Regions from separate parts of the Paenibacillus sp. M2 genome, predicted to be linked through region 1. Evidence: predicted binding sites of a transcription regulator. Region 1 holds the regulator's gene; each other region holds the start of a gene.
What was found. The regulator Rex, encoded in region 1, represses fermentation and respiration genes when NADH is low (regulators of the CRP and FNR family bind a similar motif). The targets are predictions, from matches to a motif close to TTGTGAAATATTTCACAA.

Region 1 (8,300 bases):
CGCTGGATCATTATGAAGAGCGTGAAGCGCAGACTCAGATGTTCAGCAGTGTAAGGCAAGCCCTGGATGAAGAGAAACATCTCTTGATCGAAGCAGGAACAGGCACTGGTAAATCTCTGGGTTATCTCTTGCCTGCTATTTACGAAAGTGTGAAGCAAGAACAGAAAGTTATGGTCAGCACGCATACAATCAACCTGCAGGAGCAATTGAGAGAGCGGGACATTCCGATGCTGACTCAAGTGGTTCCGTTCCCGTTTAAGGCTGCTGTATTCAAAGGACGTGGACATTACCTGTGCCTGCGCAAATTTGAACACAAAATCAATAAACGTGAATTCGCCACACCTAAAGAGGATTATTTCACAGCTGCTCAGATGATTGTCTGGCTTACGCAGACCGAAACCGGAGATGATGAGGAACTTAACCTTAGCGGACGCGGAGGGGACTTCTGGGAGACGGTACAGAGCGAATCTGAGTCTTGTCTGGGAAGATCATGTCCATGGTTCCGCAAATGTTTCTACCATCGTGCCAAACATGAGGCCGGGTTGTCTGATATTGTAATCACCAATCACTCCAAATTATTTACGGATGTGAAAGCCGCGCATCAGCTGCTGCCAGCCTATGAGAGTCTTGTGATCGATGAAGCACATCATCTGGAGGATGTAGCTGGTAAACATCTTGGAATGCATATGAAATATTTCACCTTGGTTCATACACTGACCCGCCTGTTTAAAGACAGTCGTAATGGACAGCTGCCTATGCTTCGTTCGCAGTTATCCGGGCATGAAAATTCGGTGCAATGGGGCTCCATGGTGGATCAGATGTTCCCGCTCGCTCTTGAAGTTAAGGATCTGTGGGATCGTATGAGTGATGCCTTGTTCGGTCTGTTGCCTGAACGAAGTGATGCTTCACCGGGAGAGACGGGGCAATTTTCCCTGCGTCTGAAAGCTTCTCAGAAACCTGCAAAATGGCAGGAGTTGCAGGGTCTGGAGAACCAGATCTATGTGACTCTGGGCGATTTGGTTCGCAAAGGGGACAAATTGCTGCTTGAAGTGAAAGAGGATCAGGATGATTATCAATCGGATAGTCTGATTACGGACATTACAGGATTGCTGAAAGATCTGACCACATTGAAGGAGAATCTGCGTTTCTTCATGCGTATGGATGATGCCAAAACGGTGTACTGGATGGAAGCCAGCGGTCAATTCCGCAGCAAATCTCTCCAGCTGTATGCTGTACCTGTAGATGTCAGTGCACAACTTAAGGATTTATTTTTTGATAAAAAGAAAAGTGTTGTGCTTACATCGGCTACGCTTTCGGTAGATAAGTCATTCCAGTTCATGATTGAACAGCTTGGCTTGCAGGAAGCTTCCGAGAATAATCGGTTGTTAACGTCGATGCTGCCATCACCTTTCAACTATCGCGATCAGGCACTTCTGGTGATTCCGCGTGATTTCCCGAGTGTGAAGGGCAGTGTGGGTGATGCGCACTTTGTCAATATGCTGGTGCAATCACTTGCAGAGACGGCAATTGCCACGCGTGGACGCATGATGGTTCTGTTTACTTCATACAAGATGTTGCGACAGGTCTATGATCCGCTGAAGGAGGCGCTATCTGGTAACGACATCTCGTTGCTTGGGCAAGGCGTTGACAGTGGAAGCCGCTCTAAGCTGACTCGCAGGTTCCAAGATGCCAAAGCTACGGTACTTCTGGGTACAAGCAGCTTCTGGGAGGGTGTAGATATCCCGGGAGAGGCGCTAACCTGTCTCGCTATTGTGCGACTGCCTTTCCAGCCACCGAATCATCCGTTGGTGGAAGCCAAGAGTGAGTTGCTTCAGGAACAGAAGAAAAATCCGTTCATGAAACTGTCCGTGCCGCAAGCGGTCATTCGTTTCAAGCAGGGATTTGGCCGGTTGGTGCGTACAGCGAAGGACAGAGGAATTGTCATTGTTTATGATACACGGGTGATTGAAGCGTACTATGGTAAATTCTTTTTATATTCATTACCTGGTCCCAAAATGGAGCATATGCTCACGGAGCAAATGGTTCCACGAATTACCGAGTGGTTGGAAAAACCTGTTAATGAACAAGAATAATGGTTGTTTTGTTCGTTATATCATTGCATGAGACTATCGTTTGGCGTTAAACTTTATTAGATATTTCCGTATCCGATTAAAGCAGTTGCACGTAAGAACTTATAACCTAAATTACAAGGAGCATTCTGTATAAAATGTCATGTTTATCTTTGAGTTTATACAGAATGCTCATCTTTTCATCTATTATTTTATCGTGGCCTTGGTAAGGGGGAGCAAGAATGAAATCGGATAAAATTTCGGAAGCGGTGGTACGACGTCTGCCTGTATACTTGCGTTATTTGAACGAGTTGCATCAGCGTGAGGTGGCTACTGTTTCTTCTCAAGAGCTTGGACAGAGGCTGGATCTGAATCCGGCCCAAATTCGTAAAGACCTGGCTTACTTCGGTGATTTTGGTCGTAAAGGGATCGGGTATGATGTATCCTATTTGATCGAGAAAATTCGTCACATTCTCAAAATCGATCAGCAAATTAATGTAGCTCTGGTAGGAGCGGGTAATCTCGGTCAAGCCTTGTCCAACTACAACACATATCTGAAAGACAACATGAAGATTGTTGCTGTATTTGATGCATATGGACCGAAGATTGGTAGTCAGATTAACAGTTTGACGGTAAAACCAATGAATGAATTGACGGAAGCGGTTAAAACAGAAAACATCCGCATCGGAATTATCACGGTTCCGGATACGGAAGCCCAAAATGTAGCCGATCAGCTTATTGAATCCGGAATCGAAGCGATTCTTAATTTTGCACCAACCATTCTAAAAACACCGCCGCATATCCGCATTCACCATGCTGACTTTACAACGGATCTGCTTAGTTTGGCCTATTACTTGGAGACTGGAAAGGACGACGAGGAAGATGACAACAAATAGATGGGTAATTCACAACGGCAAATTTGCCGTTAATGAAGGCGGCACAACATGGAACGTGGTTCAAGGATACATGGTTGTCGAGGATGACAAGATTGTGCATATTGGTGAGACATTGCCGGATGGAGACAAAAATTGTACCAAAGTGGATGGAAAAGGACTGTTCTTCCTGCCGGGTCTGATCAATACGCATGGTCATGCAGCAATGTCGTTGCTCAGAGGGCACGGAGATGATCTTGCGTTGCAAGTATGGTTGCAGGAAAAAATGTGGCCGATGGAAGCGAAAATGACTTCACAAGACGTATATTGGGGAACTTCGCTATCGGTGCTTGAAATGTTGAAAGGCGGAACTACAGCTTTCCTGGACATGTACGATCACATGGATCAAGTTGCCAAAGTTGTGGAGCAATCCGGTGTTAGAGCAGCACTGGCACGTGGTGTAATCGGGCTGTGCTCGGAAGAAGAGCAACTGCGGAAACTGGAGGAGTCGGCAGCGTTTGCACGTGAGTGGAATGGACAGGCAGATGGTCGCATTACAACTGTAATCTCGCCACACGCCCCATATACATGCCCTCCTGACTACATAGAGAAGCTTGTGCAGGTCGCGAACGACCTGAACCTTCCTCTCCATACACATATGTCTGAAACGCTTCGTGAAGTGGAGCAGAACGTGGCTGATTATGGACTGCGTCCTGTGGCACATCTGGAGAAACTGGGCTTTTTCTCACGTCCATCCCTGGTTGCACATGCGGTGCATCTGAATGACGAAGAGATTGAGATTCTGGCCCGTCATGATGTGGCTGTATCCCATAACCCGGGAAGTAACCTGAAACTTGCTTCCGGTGTTGCGCGGGTACCAGCATTACTGAAAGCAGGAGTTACCGTTTCACTCGGAACAGACGGACCGGCAAGCAACAACAACCTGGATATGTTCGAGGAAATGAGACTGGCTGCATTGATCCACAAAGGTGTATCTGGTGACCCGACGGCTGTGCCAGCAGGCGAAGCGTTACTCCTCGGAACGTCATACGGTGCCAAGTCCATTTTCATGAACAATACCGGAGCACTTGAGGTCGGCATGAAGGCTGATTTTATCGCTCTTGACATTGAACAGGCACATTTCTATCCACATACAGACCTGATCTCACATACAATCTACTCGGCTTCTGCCAAAGATGTTGAGCACGTATGGGTGGATGGAAAACAAGTGGTCAAACACGGCGAATGTCTGACGCTGGATGAAGAACGCATTTTGCGTGAGTCTCAATTGGCATTTGATGGTCTGCTTGCTCGTTAATTGCAGGACAGAGCATCATAGGGAAAGGAAGTTCGGCTTTTGAAGAAAAAAAAGAAGTGGATATGGATTTCGCTGCTTGCACTGGTTCTGATTCTGTTTGGACTTCAGCGTTATTACGTCTATGTCACGCAGGACCAGCGTAAGGAAGAAGCTCTCGCTATACAGGCAGCACAGAAGCAACTGGGCATTACATCCTATGATGAATTGCGCAAGTACATCTGGGGAGACAAAGAAGGCTCTGACAACATCTACTGGACCCTGATCGGCAAAAATAAGGATAACCAGGATGTTATGGTCTGGGTTAAATTCGATGCAAACAATCAACCGGCTAAGGGTGCAAACGCTGTACACAGTGAGCTGCTGCAGAATGGCATGTCCGAAGCGCAGATCCGCAATCGCTTCAGTTCTGAAGTTCCTGCCGGCGAGATTAAACGAATCATGCCCGGAGTTGTGAATGGAATATATGTGTGGCAAGTGTATTATAAAGACGGTACGCATAACCACTATCGCTTTTATCGTTTTAGCAATGGAGAACAGGTGGACCTGGTCTACACACTACCGAACAGCTAGTACAAATAGAGTGACATAACTAGAGAATTAGAGAAATGAAAGAACCGGCAGACGGATATCCGACTGAACCGGTTCTTTGTGTTGCCTGTAAATATTTTTGATTTAAATAAATCAATTTCATAATACCTTTAGCTGCTTCAATCAAGGGTAGATATAGATCATAACGATTCAATTTGTCTATATCTAGTTACAAAAATCTATTTTTAGTGAGTTATGAAAATGATTTAAATAGTTAAAATTAATAATTTATTCATATTTTCGCCTTCGAAAATGTATATACGATGTGATATACTCAGTTATGTACTCAAAGTTACATTCAAAACAAATAATCCTGTCGAAATTATCGAAGGAGTCAATGTGCACATATTCGTATATACCAATAAGCCAGTAGGTTGGGCCAAAATCTGGGAGGGGTAATTCACTTGAAGCTAAAAGTATTGCCTATTGCTTTAACTGCCGTCATTTCAGCCGTTGTGTTGTTTGGAGGTTGGTTTGTATATCGTCAGGTGGCCGTGCAGAATCCGATTGAAAAGATGGTTACCCAGTACGATGGAGTCAATGACGTTCAATTAACTATTAACCGCAATGACGTACAATTGAAACTGGATCTGCAACCGGATGTTGATTTGGGCAGACTGGTACAATATATTCACAAAGAAGGACAGACGGTGATTGGTTCACGCTCGTTAAAGCTGGATGTTGTGGATCATTCCAACGAGGCGCTTGAGAACTGGTGGGGTGATGCCATGTTTACCGTAGCCCAGGCGATGGAGAACAAGCAGTACACCGAGATTACACCAACGTTGTCGAAGATGGCGACAAACGGGATTAAAGTGAATACAGCTATGGATGACAACAATGTATATGTCAGTCTCAGTGACGGAGATGCCAGCAAGTTTATTATTCTGCCGCGTGTGCCCGGTCAGATAGGAGTGTGGCCTAATGCCTAAATGGACAAAAGAAGTTGCCATCGGATTTTTTCCTGTGTTGATTATTTTCCTTGCGTTTACTGGTGTTAATATTGTTCCGATTCTTATTGCGGCGGCGGTTGTCGGTGGTCTGCTGTTCATGATGCAAATGCGCGGCGGGATTACAGTAGGCGCTGCACAGGAACGTAAACGGAAGAAGAAAGGACCTTCGAAGCTTACTTTTGAAGAAATTGGAGGTCAGGACAGTGCCAAGCAGGAATTACGTGAAGCACTTGACTTTCTCATCAAACATGAAGAAATTCGGAAGTTCGGAATTCGTCCGTTAAAAGGGATCTTGCTGACGGGCCCTCCAGGGACAGGGAAAACGTTGATGGCCAAGGCTGCTGCCCATTACACAGATTCTGTTTTTGTAGCAGCTTCGGGTAGTGAGTTCGTGGAAATGTATGTGGGTGTGGGTGCCAGCAGAATTCGGGATTTGTTCAAGGATGCGAGAACCCGTGCCACCAAGGAAAATAAGGAAAATGCCATTATATTTATCGATGAGATTGATGTCATCGGGGGTAAACGTGAAGGTGGTCAACAGCGCGAGTATGATCAGACTCTGAATCAGCTCTTGACGGAGATGGATGGAATTTATTCTTCTGAGACACCTCGAATTCTGGTTATAGCTGCAACGAACCGCAAAGAAATGCTGGATAGTGCCCTGACACGTCCGGGACGTTTTGACCGTCACATTCAAGTGGACTTGCCCGACAAAAAGGGCAGAAAGCACATTCTTGAACTGCATGCGGTGAACAAACCTCTGATGGAGGAAGTTAATCTGGAGAAGACAGCCGAGGAATCATATGGGTTTTCCGGTGCGCAGCTTGAAAGTGTTATGAACGAAGCAGCAATATACGCCATGCGGGACGGGCTGTTACACATTGAACAACGGCACTTGTCCCTTGCTATTGATAAAGTCATGATGGGTGAGAAGACGGACCGTGAGTCCAGTGTGGAAGAGAAGAAAAGGGTTGCCATTCATGAATTGGGACATGCCATTATGGCTGAACTCGTTCGTCCAGGCAGTGTTAGTCAGGTGGCACTTAGTCCGCGTGGTCAGGCGCTGGGATATGTACGTCACAACCCGCAACAGGAACAGTTCCTCTATACGAAGCGTTTCCTGGAAGAGCAGATCATGATTGCACTCGGAGGAGCCGCTGCGGAGGAAATGTACTACGGTGGACGTTCCACTGGGTCACGTAATGACTTTGATCAGGCAACGAATGTCGTACAGACCATGATGGCTTCGGGATTGACTTCACTTGGTATTGTGAACATGGATATGGTTACAACCGAAGAACTCATGCGGGAGAATAAATTGATTCTGCAAGATCTGATGGAACAGACAAAGCGGTTGCTTGAAGAACAACGGACAATTTTCGACAATTCACTCGACATCTTGATTCGTGAGGAAGTTTTGTCTGGCGAGCAATTTCGTTGTCAATTTCGTGACAGTGCCCTTCTACCAGCATAATTTATTTATGCTGGTTATTTTTTTTTACATTTCACTCGTGCTAAGATATTATTATATGTTGGGTCGAAATTTGTAATTTTCGGCGAACAGGGTACAATAGAGAATAGAGAACCGAAAGGATGGAGCAGAACCATGTTTTTCAAAAAAATAGGAGTTGTCGGCGGCGGTACGATGGGACAAGGTATTTCCCAGATGCTCGCAGCCAAAGGACTTGATGTGCTTCTCGTGGAGCACACAACACAAAAGCTGGATCATGCCTATGACATGATCGAAACCAATCTGGATAAACAACTGGAGAAATGGGCGATTACAAAAGCGGAGAAGAAATTGATTCTTTCCCGTATTACCAAGGTAGCTCATTTAGCTGAACTTGGAACTTGCGACATGGTCATTGAGACAATTTCAGAGGATCTGGATGCGAAAAAAGCAGTATTCAGCCAACTGGACCAAGTTTGTCCAAGCAATGTCATTCTGGCAAGTAATACATCCACGCTGAGTTTGACCGAGCTTGCAAGCTCGACCAAATACCCAGAGCGTGTTATTGGTATGCACTTTATTCACCCGGTATCCCGGGTTGATCTTGTAGAGATTATTCGTGGACTGAAAACTTCGGATACAACATTCGAAGAGACCAGACGTTTTGTTGAAGAAGTAGCAGACAAAAAAGGAGTCATGATCTATGAATCCCCTGGCTTCGTAACTTCCCGTCTGATCTGCCTGCTGATTAACGAAGCGTTGCATGTATTGCAAGAAGGTGTTGCATCTGCTGAAGATATCGATGATGCAATGCGTATCGGATACAACTTCCAACATGGACCACTCGAAATGGCTGACCGTTTTGGATTGGATTCTGTTGAAGCTGCACTCGAAAGAATGTTCCGTGAATTCGGAGAATTGAAATATCGTCCTTCTACAGTCCTGAAGAAAATGGTGCGTGCAGGACACCTGGGTGCCAAAACAGGCGAAGGATTCTTCAAGTACGACAAGGATGGTGACCGACTGTGAAAGTACTCGTAATTAATGCGG
Region 2 (8,300 bases), 730 kb from region 1:
CCAAATCCCAAAAAGGCGTAAACAATCCCTACGACAAATGCTGCCACGACACCAAACACGATAACGGAACCAGCAAGTTTAAACATGTTGGCCCCTACACCGAGCACCAGTCCTTCAGCACGATGTTCCAGTGCAGCAGAACACATGGAATTGGCAAAGCCGGTAACCGGCACAGCAGTTCCTGCTCCTGCCCATTGAGCCATTTTATCGTAAACGCCGAGACACGTTAGAATAACCGATATGAGAATCATGACCGCCACCGTAGGACTGGAAGCTTCCTTCGATGTCATGTCGAAACCGGCCATAAAAGCTTCTTGAATGGCCTGTCCAATCAAACAGACGGTACCCCCAACCAGAAATGCTTTGAGGCAATTTTTCAGGATTGGACGAGGCGGTTCATGTTTTTTTGCGACTTTTTTGTACTCCTTTTCATCCATGGACAGGGACGACGATTTTTTTTCGCTTCCGGATGCGGATTGAGCTGGCAAGATACAAGACCTCCTCTATGTGAAATGGTTCAAAGCTACGGCTGAATGCCAATGTGTGTAATCCTATATTCATTGTTTGTTAATCATCGGAAGGTTATGTATCCGGCGACAGACAGCATATGTTTCCAACAAGATCATGTTGTGGAAGCAAGATGGGAATACGCCGGATCTAAGGACTTTTAGATACGTCTATAAATAAAGAAGAACAATCACGAGCAAGATAAAAAGAACGATAAACAGTACTTTTTCCGTGCCCTCTTCTGGAGGCTTCATTGTATATTTAGCTCCTTCCTGTAAACAGACAAACAAATATTGAAATAAAGAACTTCAAAAAATGATGACATCTCCTCCATATATTCATATTCATTGAAGTGGCATCAGGACCGCGACTACAGCGGATAGAATCATGAAACTTGGACACGGTAAGCGCCCAAAATATGCCTTAAATACGTGACATAAACATGGACAATCACTTGCGCAAGGTTCATACTGTAATGTGACCAGTGGTTAAATAACAAGTCCTCAGCATATTAAAGTGCATGTTGAAAAAGTCTAGTATTCAGTACCAAGAAGATGGGATGAAGATAAAAGACTTTTTGAACTACATCTTAAAAGGACAACAGGCGGGTAGCCGTTCTACTGTGACCTGAAATACATACCAACAGAGGAGTTGTTGACACATGAATGAAAAAACGATGGATATGTTTCGTACGTTGACGGAATTTCCTTCCGCATCCGGTTTTGAACGTGAGCTTCGCGGCTGGATGAAAGATAAGCTTTCCGCTTATACCGATGAGTTCGTCCAGGATCGCCTGGGGAGTCTATTTGGTGTATTACGCGGGGAGGAATCCGGTCCTAAAGTTATGGTAGCCGGACACTTTGACGAAGTTGGTTTCATGACTACAGGCATTACGGAAACGGGTATGGTCAAATTCCGTCCACTGGGTGGATGGTGGAGTCAGGCTGTACTGTCTCAGCGACTGGAAATCATCACACCTGATCGTCGGATTACCGGAGTTGTAGGTTCTACTCCTACACACTTGCTGGACGAGTCCCAGCGGAGCAAGCCTGTTGACCTGAACACCATGTATCTCGATATTGGAGCAGACGACCGTGCGGAAGCAGAATCTTGGGGCATCCACCCAGGTATGCAGATCGTACCGATCTGTGAATTCACGCCGATGGCGAACCCGAAGAAAATTATGGCTAAAGCGTGGGATAATCGTTACGGCGTTGGACTTGCACTTGAACTGGTTGAAGCGCTGCACAAGGAAAAACTGCCTAACACGCTTTACGCTGGTGCAACGGTTCAGGAAGAACTGGGGCTTCGCGGTGCACGTACGGCGGCCAATCTGATCCAGCCTGATATCTTCTTTGCACTTGACTGTAGCGCGGCGAATGATATGACAGGTGATAAACAGTCATTTGGACATATCGGAGAAGGCGCATTGCTTCGTATTTTTGACCCGGGTATGTTCACCCATCGCGGAATGGTGGAATATGTTCAAGATACGGCTTCATCCAATCAGATCAATATGCAGTATTTCATCTCACCAGGTGGTACCGATGCAGGTCAAGTACACCTGAGTGGAATTGGTGTACCATCAACAGTTATTGGTATCTGCGCACGTTATATCCACACCTCTTCTTCCATCATTCATACGGATGACTACGATGCGGCCAAAGAACTGATCGTAAAGCTGGTCAAAGGTCTGGATCGGACAACGATGAATACCATAATTAATAACGCGTAGTTTGGTTAAACGGAACGTCCTTAAATATGATGTACCTGAAAGAGATGTCCCGTCAGACCGGGATGTCTCTTTTTTGGGTTTAATCAACTAGATTAATAGGTCGAACATTATGGAGAATGCCACATAAGATATACGATAATGGAAGATCAATAACCAAACACCAACCAGTGGGGGACCTGTTATGGCAGTGAGAAGGAATGGAAAATCGAATAAAGGTTCCAAAAAAACAAATGCCGCAAACACCCTTCTCAATGGCAACCTTAAAGGAAGAAATCTGGAACTAATTGTAGCGGCGTTATTGGTGAGCGGAAAGTTGAGAGTGGATGCAGTCACGTTGTTTCGTGAGGCTACATTGGTTGTAGAATTGGTTGGTCAATATAAAACACTTCAAAAGGTCACACCCTCCAATTCAGACAAACTGGTACAATTCCTGGATGAAACTGGCGGGGATATGACGCTTAATGATGTTATACAGGCATTTCAGCAGAGAATCAATTCTTAATAAAGAAATGAGGTGGGCAACATGTCCGAGTTTGACGGAACCGGGTTCGCCGAACTGTTAATTGTGCTTATTCTTGTTGTTTTATTTGTATTTGGCTCCTCCGATATTGAAAGTCTATCCAGCACTCCAACAGCAACTTGATCCCATTACCCTCTCATGGCTTACAGGTAAATAACAAAAAAGAAATACCAGCCCTTATGCAGGACTGGTATTTGGTCATTACAGAAATAGCGGTGAGAATGCAATCCAGGCCAAAATAAGAGTAAGCACAATGCAGACATTCTCTACAACGGCCCCACGTTTGGTCCCTGTACTCATCAGATTCACCCGTATGCGCCACTTGAGCGGTGGTAACGGACGAATCCCCCGATTGGTTAGTGAATCGGCCAACAAGTGCATGGCATATGCTGTACCTCCTGCTACCCAGATCTCCGGTCCCTGCTGCTGGGTCGTGCTGTAAAGCAAGCCGGCCCAAATGGCTGTTCCATATAGGGTATGCGTTAATCCCCTGTGAGTTAGCGTTGTACACAGCATAAGTAGGCTGCCTGCAATCAAGTTCCACGGTGCAAACGCATGACCATAGAAGACAAGCCCTAGTCCAATCGCAAACATCAACACTTTGCGAAGCGAACGCGAAGGCAGGAATGACACAAGCGCAATGAGGATCGCAAGTAACAGGTTCCATGGTTTGGCATGAACATAGAAGTACACAAATACAGCTGTGGGCAACAGAATCGTCTGTAACAACCTGATCAGACTGTTAGGCAAGGCTCTGGATACCAGCAGCGAATTTGGCTCATCAATGTCAGGCAATAACGAACCAATCAGTGCAACCGTAACTGCCGGCGCAGTCACCGGCATGCCGGCCAACTGCAGAACAGAAAGCGACACGCCTGTCCCGATAATAAGGTGGGATCTTCCCATCATGATGCAAAAACGTCCTTTCGAAGAAATCGGGAACAATACGGCCCAATTCCGATTTTACAACGAAAACAAAATAAGAACAATAGTTCGCATTTCTTATTTGTATGAAAATTAATATAACTTTCTGTGATGGGGCTCACATTATTATATTTATGACTCTTTTATCTTTATTAGTGAATTAAATCACATAAATTGTCGTCAACTACTTGTATAATTTCAAATATAAACCACTAAAATTTTGAGTAATGTACAGCGTCTATTCAAGGAGGCATACACACATGAACGGAAAAAAAGAGAACCTCATTATCATTGGTAACGGTATGGCAGGAATCAGTACCGTTGAGCAAATTTTGAAATTAACTACGCGATTTGATATTACTGTTTTTGGCACAGAGCCCTATCCTAACTACAACCGCATTATGTTGTCTTATGTACTGGAAGGAAGCAAAACACTGGACGATATCGTGCTGAACGACCTTCACTGGTATGAAGATTACGGCATTACGCTGCACACAGGCACAACGGTTACACGAATCGATGCCGAGACACACGAAGTTGTGACTGAAGATGGAACTCGCGTTCCTTATGACAAAATTATCATTGCAACAGGCTCCAACTCCTTCATTCTCCCCGTACCGGGACATGACAAAGAAGGTGTTGTCGGTTTCCGCGATATCGCCGATTGCAATGTCATGCTGGAAGCTGCTAAGCAGTATAAACGAGCGGCCGTTATCGGGGGCGGACTGCTAGGCCTTGAAGCTGCCAAAGGGTTGGTACAACTTGGCATGGAAGTTACCGTAGTGCATCTGATGGAAGATCTGATGGAGCGTCAGCTTGATCCACAAGCTTCAGCCATGTTGAAGGCAGAACTCGAACGTCAGGGTATCCGGTTCAAGATGGGTGCGCAGACTTCCGAACTGCTGGGCGGCGAACGCGTTGAAGGGATACGTTTTGCAGATGATACGGTTCTGAATGTTGATTTTGTGGTCATGGCTGTAGGCATTAAACCCAATACGACTGTAGCCCGCGAAAGCGGTATGGAAGTGAACCGGGGTATTGTCGTGAATGACTATATGCAGACTTCACTTGAGAATGTGTATTCGGTCGGGGAATGTACAGAGCACCGCGGGGTATGTTACGGCCTCGTTGCCCCCTTGTTCGAACAAGGCATGATTCTCGCGAAACATATCTGCGGTGTAGAGACCGCTCCATATGAAGGTTCTGTAGTATCTACGAAATTGAAAATTTCGGGTGTAGACGTGTTTTCAACGGGTGAATTCATCGACAGCCCAGAGCACACGGTCATTTCGCACAAAGATGACTGGAAACGAACCTACAAAAAAATTCTGCTTCGTGATAATAAAATGGTCGGCGCTGTTCTCTTCGGTGACATTACGGATTCTGCCGAATTGCAGAAACTGATTAAAAATCAAACCGAAATGACCGAGGAATTGTACGGTTCACTCATGGGTACAGGCTGCGGCGGTCATAAGAAAGCAACCTCTGTTGAAACGATGCCCGAGGACGAGATCGTCTGTGGATGTAACGGGGTAACTAAAGGCACGATTGTCGATGTAATTACAAACCAGGGCCTTACCACTGTAGATGAAATCAAAGCCTGTACCGGTGCAACACGCTCATGCGGTGGATGTAAACCGGTTGTGGAACAGATTCTGCAATATGTGCTGGGAGACGGCTTCAGCAGTGGAGCCAAACAGGGAATATGCGGATGTACTTCCATGGGACGGGATGAGATTGTAGCTGAGATTCGTGCAAAAGGATTACAAACGACCAAAGAGGTCATGAATGTACTGGGTTGGAGTCAGCCTGAGGGTTGTTCGAAATGTCGCCCTGCAATCAACTATTACCTTGGCATGATTGCACCAGACACACACGAAGATGAGAAGGAATCCCGTTTTGTTAACGAACGCATGAATGCAAATATTCAAAAAGATGGAACGTATACGGTCGTACCTCGGATGTATGGCGGAGTGACTACACCAGCGGATCTCAAACGCATCGCTGATGTTTCAGTCAAATATGATGTGAAAGCAGTCAAAGTTACCGGCGGTCAGCGCCTCGACTTGATTGGTGTCAAAAAAGAAGATCTGACTAAAGTCTGGGCTGAACTGGATATGCCTTCAGGTTATGCATACGCCAAATCGCTGCGCACGGTCAAAACATGTGTCGGCTCCCAATTCTGCCGATTCGGTACACAGGATTCCATGGCTATGGGTGCTCGGATTGAACGGAAATTCGAACGTCTGGATCTGCCTGCCAAGTTCAAATACGCTGTCAATGGCTGTCCACGGAACTGTGCAGAGGCATGTACAAAAGATATCGGTATCGTTGGTAATGACGGCGGCTGGGAAATCTTTATCGGTGGTAACGGCGGTATTAAAGCAAGACTTGCTGATTCCCTATGCAAAGTGAAAACAGATGAAGAGTTGATTGAATTGTGCGGAGCCATCATGCAATATTACCGCGAGACAGGTAACTATCTGGAGCGGACTTCCGAGTGGGTGGAACGTATGGGTCTGGAGCATATTCGTTCGGTTGTCGTGGATAATCTTGAGGAACGCAAAGCGTTGATGCAACGGATTGAATTCGCACTTGAGCATGTGGAAGAACCTTGGCAGAAAGCGATTCGTAATGAGGAAGGCCAAAGCAAAATGTTCCACGGCATCGAAGTATCGGCTCGTCCATAAGTAAGCTCGCAAGATAACACTACCGGAATGTTAAATATAGATAAGGAGTGGTTTTAGATGACGACAAAACAATCAGGCACCTACTTCCCTGCCGGAGTAGTTGAAGAATTCCTGCCACGAATCGGAAGAGTAGTTGAGATTAAGGACCATCAGCTTGCTGTCTTTCGTGCATCGGATGGCACCATCTTCGCTGCGGATAATCACAACCCCCACCCCAAGGGTGGGCCGCTGGCAGAAGGCATCGTGTCCGGACATTATCTGTACGATCCACTGTATGATTGGAAAATCGATCTGACGACCGGTCTTGTGCAAGCACCGGATAATGGTCAAGTCCAGATGTATCCAGTCAAGGTAGAGAACGGCCAGGTCTGGATTGCTGTATAGCTCCATTGAAACGTTCAAAGATTGATGCAAAATAATGGGGGAAACCGTGATGTATACACCAAGTGTTGAGGGAATTATTGAAGCTGCAGTTAAAAAACGGGATCAGATGAACTCCAATCTTTCACGCTACATGGTTGCCGCCTTAATGGCGGGTGCCTATGTAGGACTTGGCATCGTGCTGATCTTCAGTATCGGTGCTCCGCTCCTTGCGGCACAGTCACCACTGCAAACCATGTTGATGGGCATGTCCTTCGGACTCGCGCTCACGCTGGTCATCTTTGCCGGATCGGAACTGTTCACAGGTAACAATATGTTCTTTACCATGAGTACACTGGCAGGCCGGACCACAGTTAAAGATACACTGAAAAACTGGGGGCTCGTCTTCCTCGGCAACTTGTTAGGTGCGATCCTGCTCAGCCTGCTTATTGTAGGCAGTGGCCTGTTCAAAACGGCTGCGCCTGAACATCTGTTATTCGTCGCTTCAGCCAAAAAGATGGCTGCTCCCGTATCGGAGTTGTTCTTCCGCGGCATTCTCTGTAACTGGCTCGTCTGTCTGGCGATCTGGATGGCTGCTCGCACCAAAGAGGATATCGCCAAAATTGCTCTTATCTGGTGGTGTCTGTACGCCTTTATTGCAAGTGGGTATGAGCACAGTGTTGCCAATATGACTTTGCTGTCCTTGTCCTGGCTGTTGCCTAACCACCCGGATACCATTACTCTGGCAGGCTGGTTTCATAACATGATCCCGGTGACACTTGGTAATATCATCGGCGGTGCCCTATTTGTCGGAATGGCTTACTGGTATACTTCACCGGTACGTAAAAGATCATAATTCTTTATTCAACAGCAATTATGTAGCGCCAGGTAACACAACATCTACACACTGAAGCCACGATGGATGCCGAACTTACGTTCAGTCACACATCGTGGCTTTTTATGGTTTGTCGATAAGCATCGTACTCTCTCGCATGGTTCCCCTTTCATCCTCTCGTCCTTCTATAAAGAATTAAAATTCATTTTACCTTCGTCGCTATCCGCCTTAATCCACAGTTGACATAACTGGTGTATAGTCGATGGATACTCACATTTATACTCAATCAGCAAAGGATGATCGCTTATATGGGAATCCATACATACTTCAGGTCACTGAATGATCTTGAACGTATTATTCGTACACCTGGCAAATTCAAATTCGAAGAACACAGCGTCTCCGCTCATTCCTGGAAAGTGGTACAGTACGCCAAAACACTCGCAGATATTGAGGAACAGCATGGAGTCATCGTGGATTGGAAGAAGTTATACGAAATTACGAGCAGTCATGATTATGGTGAAATCTTCATTGGTGATATCAAAACACCAGTCAAACATTATTCACTGGAGCTGCGTTCGATGCTGCAGAAGGTGGAAGAAGGCATGGTTGAACATTTTATTAATGAAAATATTCCTGAAGAGTTCCAGCCTATATTCCGCAGACAGCTGCGTGAGGGCAAAGACCAATCGGTTGAAGGACTGATTCTCGAAGTCGCAGACAAGATGGATC
Region 3 (8,300 bases), 130 kb from region 1:
CAATCGAATCGTATTTATCAAGGACGGGAAACTGGCAGCGGAGGTACACCGCGGAGATAATCGGCAGACGTTCTTCCAGCGGATCATTGATACTTTATCCTTCTGGGGAGGGAATTCACATGAGCTTTCCTCAGTTCGCGTTTAATAACATTCGCCGCAATGGGCGAGCGTATATTGCTTTTTTTCTTAGCAGTGTGTTTATGGTCATGATATTTTTCGCTTATGCAGTATTTATCTATCATCCATATGTGGCAGAGTTGCCAATGGGTGACACTACCGCTACGGGGATGCAGATCGCTTCGATTATCGTGTATGTGTTTGCATTTTTCTTTGTTATGTATTCCATCAGTGCTTTTCTCAAATCACGGAACAAGGAGTTTGGCATTCTGACCATACTTGGTGCGGAGCCTGGACAGATTCGGAAATTGGTCATATTGGAAAATATGTTGATCGGCTGTCTGTCCATTATTGCCGGTATCGGCGGAGGCATGTTGTTGTCCAAGCTGTTCCTGATGTTAACCACTCGTTTTATCGGGATGGATGATCTGTCCTTTTATTTTCCGGTGAAAGCGATTCTGATTACGATCGGGGCCTTTCTGTTATTATTTTTCTGCATTTCACTTTTCACATTGGTATTTATCGGAAACAAACGGACGTTAGAACTTTTGACGGGGACCAGCAAACCTAAAAAAGAACCCAAAGCTTCGTGGTTCTTCTCACTTCTGGGCCTGACATTACTTACAATCGGATTTGTAGCACTCCGCAGTAAATTGAGTGGCGGTACGATCTTGCTCGCAGCAGTGACAGGCATCACAGGGACGTATTTTTTCTACTCACAACTTTCCGTGCTCATTATACGGGTATTGAAGCGTAATCGTAAAACGGTATGGCATGGTACTCGTCTGTTATGGATCTCAGAGATGAGTTACAAAATGAAGGATAATGCTCGGATGCTCTTTATGGTGACGGTAGTGATTGCGATTGCTTCGATGAGTGCAGTTGTGATTTTGTCACTGGATCAAGAGAACCGGGAGCAGTTTACAAACAATGATTTTCCAATTCAATACAATGTTTTCAGACCAGCAGAGCAATTGGATATGAGCGCTATTGATTCGATGCTTGAAGCTGCAGGCTTGGATTATCAACAGATATATCTGGAATATTTCTGGTCCGCTGCAGATCAGAGTGCTGTCTCGGTTATGCCGCTTAGTCACTACAACCAATACAATCTGACACAAGGGAAAAAGATGTTCCAATTGGATGCCGGATCTGCCTTATTTGTGGATACCCGCAATGAGAAGGATCAGGGTCAGATCGAGCGCAACAGATTTCGTAATTTTGCGAAGGGAGACAAGTTGACGTTGAGTCTGAATGCGAGCCCACTGGAAGCTCGGGTTACGGATACAGATACCGATCCACAGTTTGGAACCCTACTCTATGCTACAGGTGTAGTTGTCCTACCGGATGAGAAGTATGAAGAGATTGCCCAACAGATCAAAGAGAATATGATATCTGCTAAATATCTGTATCAGATTCCTGCATGGGGTCATGCTGTACCTGACCGCCACTCCTCGGAAGCCATGGTTAGCGATCAGCTTCTATTCTCCGCGGATTCCATTCGGAGTAGCAACGCTTCAACGGATAACCACTCTGGATATCTGAGTACGCGGTACGGTGATTTTGAAAGATTCAGACAGGGGACAGCACTATTTACCTTCTTGGGCATATTTATCGGATTAATCTTCTCGATCTCTTCCGCAAGCTTTCTGTATTTCAGACTGCATACCGATCTTGAAGCGGATGGAAAGATGGTGCATTCTCTTTCGAAAATGGGTCTCAGTTTCCAGGAGATGAAACGATCATCCACCGTTCAGATTGCTATTCTGTTCTTTTTACCGATCGGAGTAGCTATCATTGAAACTTTGGTCGTGGTTAAGCCATTTCTTACTGAATTCGGTATTACCAATTATACGATGCCGCTGTTGACTGTATTTGGTGCCTTTGTACTTGCACAGACGTTTTATTTCTTTGTTATTCGTTCCAGATATGTATCTTCTCTGCGCAAAATGATGGTGTAACTATCTTAGAAACAAACGGTCATAGGGACCGACGATGATCTGTTCATTGCCTGCATTCCTTGATTCAGATCAAGGAAATGCGGGTTTTCTTGCGATAAGATGAATGTATTCACAGATTATATTATCGAGGAGGAAGATTAATCATGAGTATCACGTCATTGCAAGAAGTCAAAACATTCAGCGAGGACCGTTTCACAAAACGGATTTTATTCCAACATGGTGATGGAGTGACCTTTGTACTTCATTTTCTGCCAGGTCAGCAGCTTCCCGTTCATAAACATCCGGGCACAGACGTTATTTTGCTGGTGGTCGAAGGCACAGGCACACTTATTTTGGATGGTGAAGAACAAGAGGTGAAACAAGAGGATGTGATCCATTGTGGCGGTGAGGTGGAGTTCGCATTCCATAATACAGGAGATCAGGAGGTTCGTTTGTTCGTGGTGTTAAATAAAGTACCAGCAGCATCGTATGCAAAGGACATCTAAGATCTAATATCTAGGAATTGATAGAATGATTCACTGATCGGCACTAATATAAGGGAAACTCTATTCTGGAGTTTCCTTATTTATTTTTTATTCAAAAAACACTGTATGTGTCCGACAAGCCATTTCGTAGGAGACGATCAAGTGTAAGTCAATCCTTCGAAAAACAAAAAGCATACGTGTGTCTGAGAACATCAGATTTAAGTACGCTTTTTCGTATTCCAGCAGTAATTTGTTCATGCATCCGGTCTATAGTCATTGTGCCTAGAAGTACCCTAGCATTTCTTTGGCTTCATTCGACATCAGCTGTGGAGACCACTGTGGCTCCCACACGACTTGAACATCAATATCAGTCTTATTTGTATTTTCCTGCAAAACCCATTTCACCGCACCAACAATTGTATCGTGCAGCGGGCAACCTGGTGTAGTCAGCGTCATCCGTACATGTACCCGTTCAGGCTCTTCCCTTACTTCATACACCAGACCCAAGTCAACGATATTGACACCTAATTCAGGGTCATATACTTCCTTGAGACATTCCAGCAAATGCGTGGTTTGTTCCATCATGTTCACTCTCCAGTCCATTTTATTAACATTAACGTCTGAATACCAAAGCAATATTTGTTATATAAACGATGGAGACAAGAGACAAAATCGTCCCTCCAACCATCATGACCTCTGCCAGATTAATCAGAATTCCACTGACAAGCAAAAGGCTTCCAGCGACCATGGCGAGCATACCCCAATTGACATACCGTTCACTTAGCATACCTGCCATCAGCGGTGTTCCGGGTCTGCCTGCCTGCTTGTCATATTTGTGGGTCCACCATAGAAAGGGCACGATTTTGGAGGCATAACCAAGTATGGTGAGAGACACCCAGCCCCCGAGATATACCCATCCAGACAGCAGAACAACACGTGGATGGAGCAGTAGTTCAGTCCCTTGCGAGGAATAGATCAGTAGGGCAACAGCATATACAGCCAACGCACGGCTTACATACACAGACCAGCGGATGCCCGGACCTGGGTTACTTTTGTGCCGTTTCTCCTGAATTTGCTCCAAGTGATACACATAGAAGAGAAGGGCTGCGGTTAGAAGTAGGAGCGCGAGCCAGAGCAGACCTCCCTTAATACCTGTCAGAAATGCGACAACACCTGTAACTACAGCTGCATTCCACAGAACCAGGACCACTTTTTGCAGTCGAATGGAATAATCGTGGGATAAGTAGAACATGGGAAGCATTTTGTAACTGAAGCCGGTAATTAACATGCCAAACCAGCCAAGTGTTCCCATCCAGATATGTGCGCCGAATAAGCGTTCATGCAGACTATTCCAATCACCAAAGGCAAAATTCAGACCCATTAGCATACCGGACAGCCCGGTAAGAACCAGATAAAGACAGGAACAAGCTGCGCTGATCGTTACCGGATTCCACTGTGAGGCCCGGAAGAGGGTAACGGCCATATTCCATCCGAACAACAGAATGCCAGAAAGCGCGAGTGTAGCAGAAACGGCAATCCAGATGACATCTGCATGAATGAAGCCGTATAAGATACCCACGATTCCAATACTGAACAAGAAATAATGACAATAACCGAGAAACAGACTGTAGATATTGGATTGCAAAATAACATGTATCAACTGATAAACGGCACCCATAGCCAGCATGGTTGCCCACCCGAGCACAAACAGATGGGCATGAAACCAGCCTTCGGGTCCTCTGAGTTCATCACCAAGCCAGCCTGTCAGCGAGAGCAGGGAGAATGCGTGATACATTACAAATCCAAAGATGCCCGTGATGATAAAAAGAAACGGCAACCTGGACATGGCTTTCGCCTCCTTACCCTTTTTCAATTCTCACTTTGGCTGTACCATCCGCCTGATCTGCAACTGTGTAGAGACAACCCAGATTGTTAAGTTCCTCAATCAAGAATACAGGCACACGGTCATTATGAATCAACACGACATCCCCGGGCTTGCAACGCTTCAGTGCCGCAAGCGTTCGCATCATCGGCTGAGGTGGTTCTAATCCCCGGTTATCAAGTACGACGGTTGGAGCCTGAGAAGATGGATTGAACTCAGCTTCCACAATAATTTCTTCTGGACGGCCCTCGCAGGAAAATGAGGTATCACCTGAAACCGAATCCAGTTCAGTCTTTGGGGGCGTACCGGATAAAACCGCTGCAGATATGGTATCTGCACTGGTTTTATTTTTTTTGTGCACAAATGTGGTGACCCAGTGATCTGAACTCTTGCGTTCTGATGAATTGGAGTACCCTTTCATTTTGAGAATACCGAGCAGAGGCGTTGGTTTGAATGGAGCGTGTAGTACAAATACATCTTCATGTTGAAGGCCTTTGACCGTGTCCATGATCAACTGAAACGGCTCCAGCTTTTTACTCAGATGAGAACGCACATCCAATTCAACAATATGGACTTCAGATGGAGACATGTGCGTTCACATCCAATCCTGCACCAGCTACATCCGCCTGCTGTACCAACTGTAGAGATGATTCATACAGGGCGACCATACCACCATACAGAGCATAGAAGAATGACTCCGGCGCATCGAGGGAGAAGGACAGATATGCTTTGGGATCCATTCCGAGCACACGCTCAAAAAGTCTCGCACTATCATAGGCGTAAAAACAGAAATGAGTATATTCGAACACAGGCATTTTTTCATAAATGGTAATGATCTCTTGTGCATATTCCACTTGCTCACGCTGTGCCATTTGAATCATGGTTGTGGCATCTTCCAGCCGCAGCGTGATGCGAAGTGTAGTGTCATCAATAATATCAACGTGCGCCATAGCGCTTCAGCTCCAATCTATAATTTGCTGATTTTGACCTGGAACGTTGTAGGCCCCTGTTCAATGTACTCCCAGTTGAAGCCGTCAGGATGTGTGGATTGGAACTGGAATCATAGCGGTTTTGGATCGTGATCATTAATAAGCAGCATGGATTCCTGCGGTTGCAGCTGATCAAACGTTTCGAAAATAACTTTATGTTTCAAATGCGGTGGATACTCCGTGGCATTAATAGTTGCTGCATATGTGTTCATGTGTCATTCCTCCAAATAGGGATAGTGTGGTGTTGCAATTTGATTATAGAAAATGTGAAGAGGGGTCTTTGTGAGCCTGCTCACACATTTCCTTTTGCCATAATTTTGCCTTATTTGGACCACAATCCTGTTTGGAAAAGGGTTACGGAGCATATATAGATGTGCACTTGTGCGCTATGTTTCACTTCTTGTGATATTTTGCACAGTTGAGCGAACGAGACATCCTTATATTTAGCGTCAAGATGACACTCGATGAGAGGAAGTATGTTCCCTCCTTCGGCTGATGTGAAGACAGCACCCTAGAGAAGGGAGGTACGTGTATGGAATCGAAATTAATGGACCCATTTGGAAGAATACATGATTACTTAAGAATTTCGGTTACGGATCGCTGTAATCTCCGCTGTGTGTATTGTATGCCGGAGGAAGGAATGCAGTTTGAACCGACAGAACGAATCCTGTCCTATGAAGAAATCACGTCCATCGTTAAGGCGCTTGCTCCATTAGGCATTAGGAAATTGCGTTTAACTGGAGGGGAGCCTCTTGTTCGCAAGGGTCTGGATCAACTGATTGCCATGTTGTCCGCCATTCCAGGAATTGAAGATATCGCATTGACAACCAATGGCATCTATTTGGCAGCCTATGCGGATCTGCTGAAGGCTGCGGGGCTAACACGGGTGAACATAAGCCTGGATTCTTTGAAGCCAGAACGATTCGCAAGCATTACCCGGGGCGGCAAGGTGCAGCGTGTGCTGGATGGCATTAAAGCCAGTCAAAAGGCTGGATTTCATCCGATCAAGCTGAACGTGGTGCTGATGAAAGGCGTGAACGACGATGAAGTGGAAGACTTTCTGAGGATGACCCTGGATGAACCCATTCATATTCGTTTTATCGAGTACATGCCTATAGGTGACAGTGGTGATGGCTGGAGATCAGGATATCTACCACTCGAACATGTGCTGGAAACATGCGGAGCATCATGGAACTACGAAAGCTGTGGTGAAGTTTACGGCAATGGTCCCGCAGATAGTTACCGCATAAAGGGAGCTGCTGGAACCTTTGGTCTGATCCATCCGGTCAGCAGTCATTTCTGCGGAAATTGCAATCGACTCAGGCTGACGGCAGACGGAAATATCAAACCTTGTCTCTACTGGTCGGATGAGTTCAATGTTCGTCCACTCGTAGGTGATGACAAGGCGGTTCAGGGCTTATTTTACAAGGCACTCGGAGCCAAACCCGAAACCCATGACATGGTAAAAGCCTTAAACGGGCAACAGATCGACGGCACGCCAACGTTGCGAAATATGTCGCAAATCGGAGGTTAGCAACCGCAGTTCAAGATTCAGACTTGCATTAACAGGTCACATTTGTGGGAGGACAACAATGAGTAACAAAAGCATGCCCTGGATGGGCAAACTCAAATATTTTGCCAAACGTGAAAAAAGTGCGGAGGGCTGGAGTGAAATGTCCCCGGTTAATCGGGACTGGGAAGATGTCTATCGCCGCCGCTGGCAGCATGACAAAGTGGTACGTTCCACACACGGAGTCAATTGTACCGGATCATGCAGCTGGCAGATCTATGTAAAGGATGGCATTGTGACCTGGGAAACGCAGGCAACCGATTATCCTTCAACTGGACCGGATATGCCGGAATTTGAACCACGGGGATGCCCGCGTGGAGCGAGCTTTTCATGGTATTTGTACAGTCCACTGCGTGTCAAACATCCCTACGTACGTGGTGCGCTGCTGGATATGTGGCGTGATGCACTTCAGACACATGGTGACCCGGTCCAAGCGTGGTCCAGCATTGCGGATGATCCTGCAAAAGTAAAAAGATATAAATCCGTACGTGGTAAAGGTGGATTGGTTCGTGCGTCTTGGGGAGAAGTTACACAGATTATTGCAGCTTCTTTGATTCATACGATCAAAGAATACGGACCCGACCGAATTATTGGTTTCTCACCGATTCCTGCCATGTCGATGGTCAGTTATGCAGCAGGATCACGGTTCTTATCCTTGATGGGATCACCATTGCTCAGTTTCTACGACTGGTATGCGGATCTGCCACCGGCTTCACCTCAGATCTGGGGTGATCAAACGGACGTACCGGAGAGCAGTGACTGGTACAACTCGGGATACATTCTGGTATGGGGCTCGAATCTGCCAATGACGCGGACACCGGATGCCCACTTCCTGGCTGAAGCACGTTATCGGGGAACAAAAGTGGTATCCATCAGCCCGGACTATGCGGAGTATGTGAAATTCGCAGATACGTGGATGTCGGTAAAACAAGGGACGGACGGCGCTCTGGCGATGGCTATGGGCCATGTCATTCTAAAAGAGTTTTACATTGAAAAACCTACGGACTATTTCATGCAATATGCCAAACAGTATACTGATTTTCCAAATCTGCTGATTGTAGAAGAAAAAGATGGCGTACACACAGCAGGCAGATTTCTCGTTGGGGAAGATCTGGGCATCACAGGCAATAATATGGCTTGGAAAACGCTTGTATATGATGAAAACAGTGGAACCTATGCCATGCCAAAAGGAAGTTTGGGCTTCCGTTGGGGCGAAGAAGGCACATGGAATCTCAAAATGGAACACGTAGAGAACGGTGAGCCGATTAATCCAAGATTATCCTTGCTCGGTGTTCACCACGACCTCGTCACCATTCA

Region 2: the regulator Rex is predicted to act here: its motif matches at 3,840-3,857, upstream of nirB (nitrite reductase large subunit NirB).
Region 3: the regulator Rex is predicted to act here: its motif matches at 5,814-5,831, upstream of ACETMN_RS19785 (DUF2249 domain-containing protein).

The regions. Positions count from the first base shown of each region.
Region 1 covers NZ_CP169648.1:4,518,887-4,527,186, reverse strand. The annotation lists gene dinG (ATP-dependent DNA helicase DinG) at 1-2,093, shown strand, start outside; gene ACETMN_RS20475 (redox-sensing transcriptional repressor Rex) at 2,312-2,965, shown strand; gene ACETMN_RS20470 (amidohydrolase) at 2,952-4,259, shown strand; gene ACETMN_RS20465 (DUF5590 domain-containing protein) at 4,299-4,829, shown strand; gene ACETMN_RS20460 (hypothetical protein) at 5,252-5,779, shown strand; gene ACETMN_RS20455 (AAA family ATPase) at 5,772-7,274, shown strand; gene ACETMN_RS20450 (3-hydroxyacyl-CoA dehydrogenase family protein) at 7,407-8,279, shown strand; gene ACETMN_RS20445 (acetate/propionate family kinase) at 8,276-8,300, shown strand, end outside.
Region 2 covers NZ_CP169648.1:5,253,530-5,261,829, forward strand. The annotation lists gene spoVAC (stage V sporulation protein AC) at 1-488, opposite strand, end outside; gene ACETMN_RS24300 (M42 family metallopeptidase) at 1,169-2,242, shown strand; gene ACETMN_RS24305 (hypothetical protein) at 2,424-2,744, shown strand; gene ACETMN_RS24310 (metal-dependent hydrolase) at 2,964-3,671, opposite strand; gene nirB (nitrite reductase large subunit NirB) at 3,947-6,376, shown strand; gene nirD (nitrite reductase small subunit NirD) at 6,434-6,760, shown strand; gene ACETMN_RS24325 (formate/nitrite transporter family protein) at 6,810-7,592, shown strand; gene ACETMN_RS24330 (YfbR-like 5'-deoxynucleotidase) at 7,880-8,300, shown strand, end outside.
Region 3 covers NZ_CP169648.1:4,389,796-4,398,095, reverse strand. The annotation lists gene ACETMN_RS19820 (ABC transporter ATP-binding protein) at 1-145, shown strand, start outside; gene ACETMN_RS19815 (ABC transporter permease) at 120-2,078, shown strand; gene ACETMN_RS19810 (cupin domain-containing protein) at 2,222-2,563, shown strand; gene ACETMN_RS19805 (metal-sulfur cluster assembly factor) at 2,825-3,124, opposite strand; gene ACETMN_RS19800 (hypothetical protein) at 3,156-4,388, opposite strand; gene ACETMN_RS19795 (DUF2249 domain-containing protein) at 4,402-5,013, opposite strand; gene ACETMN_RS19790 (hypothetical protein) at 5,000-5,374, opposite strand; gene ACETMN_RS19785 (DUF2249 domain-containing protein) at 5,485-5,625, opposite strand; gene moaA (GTP 3',8-cyclase MoaA) at 5,946-6,947, shown strand; gene ACETMN_RS19775 (nitrate reductase subunit alpha) at 7,006-8,300, shown strand, end outside.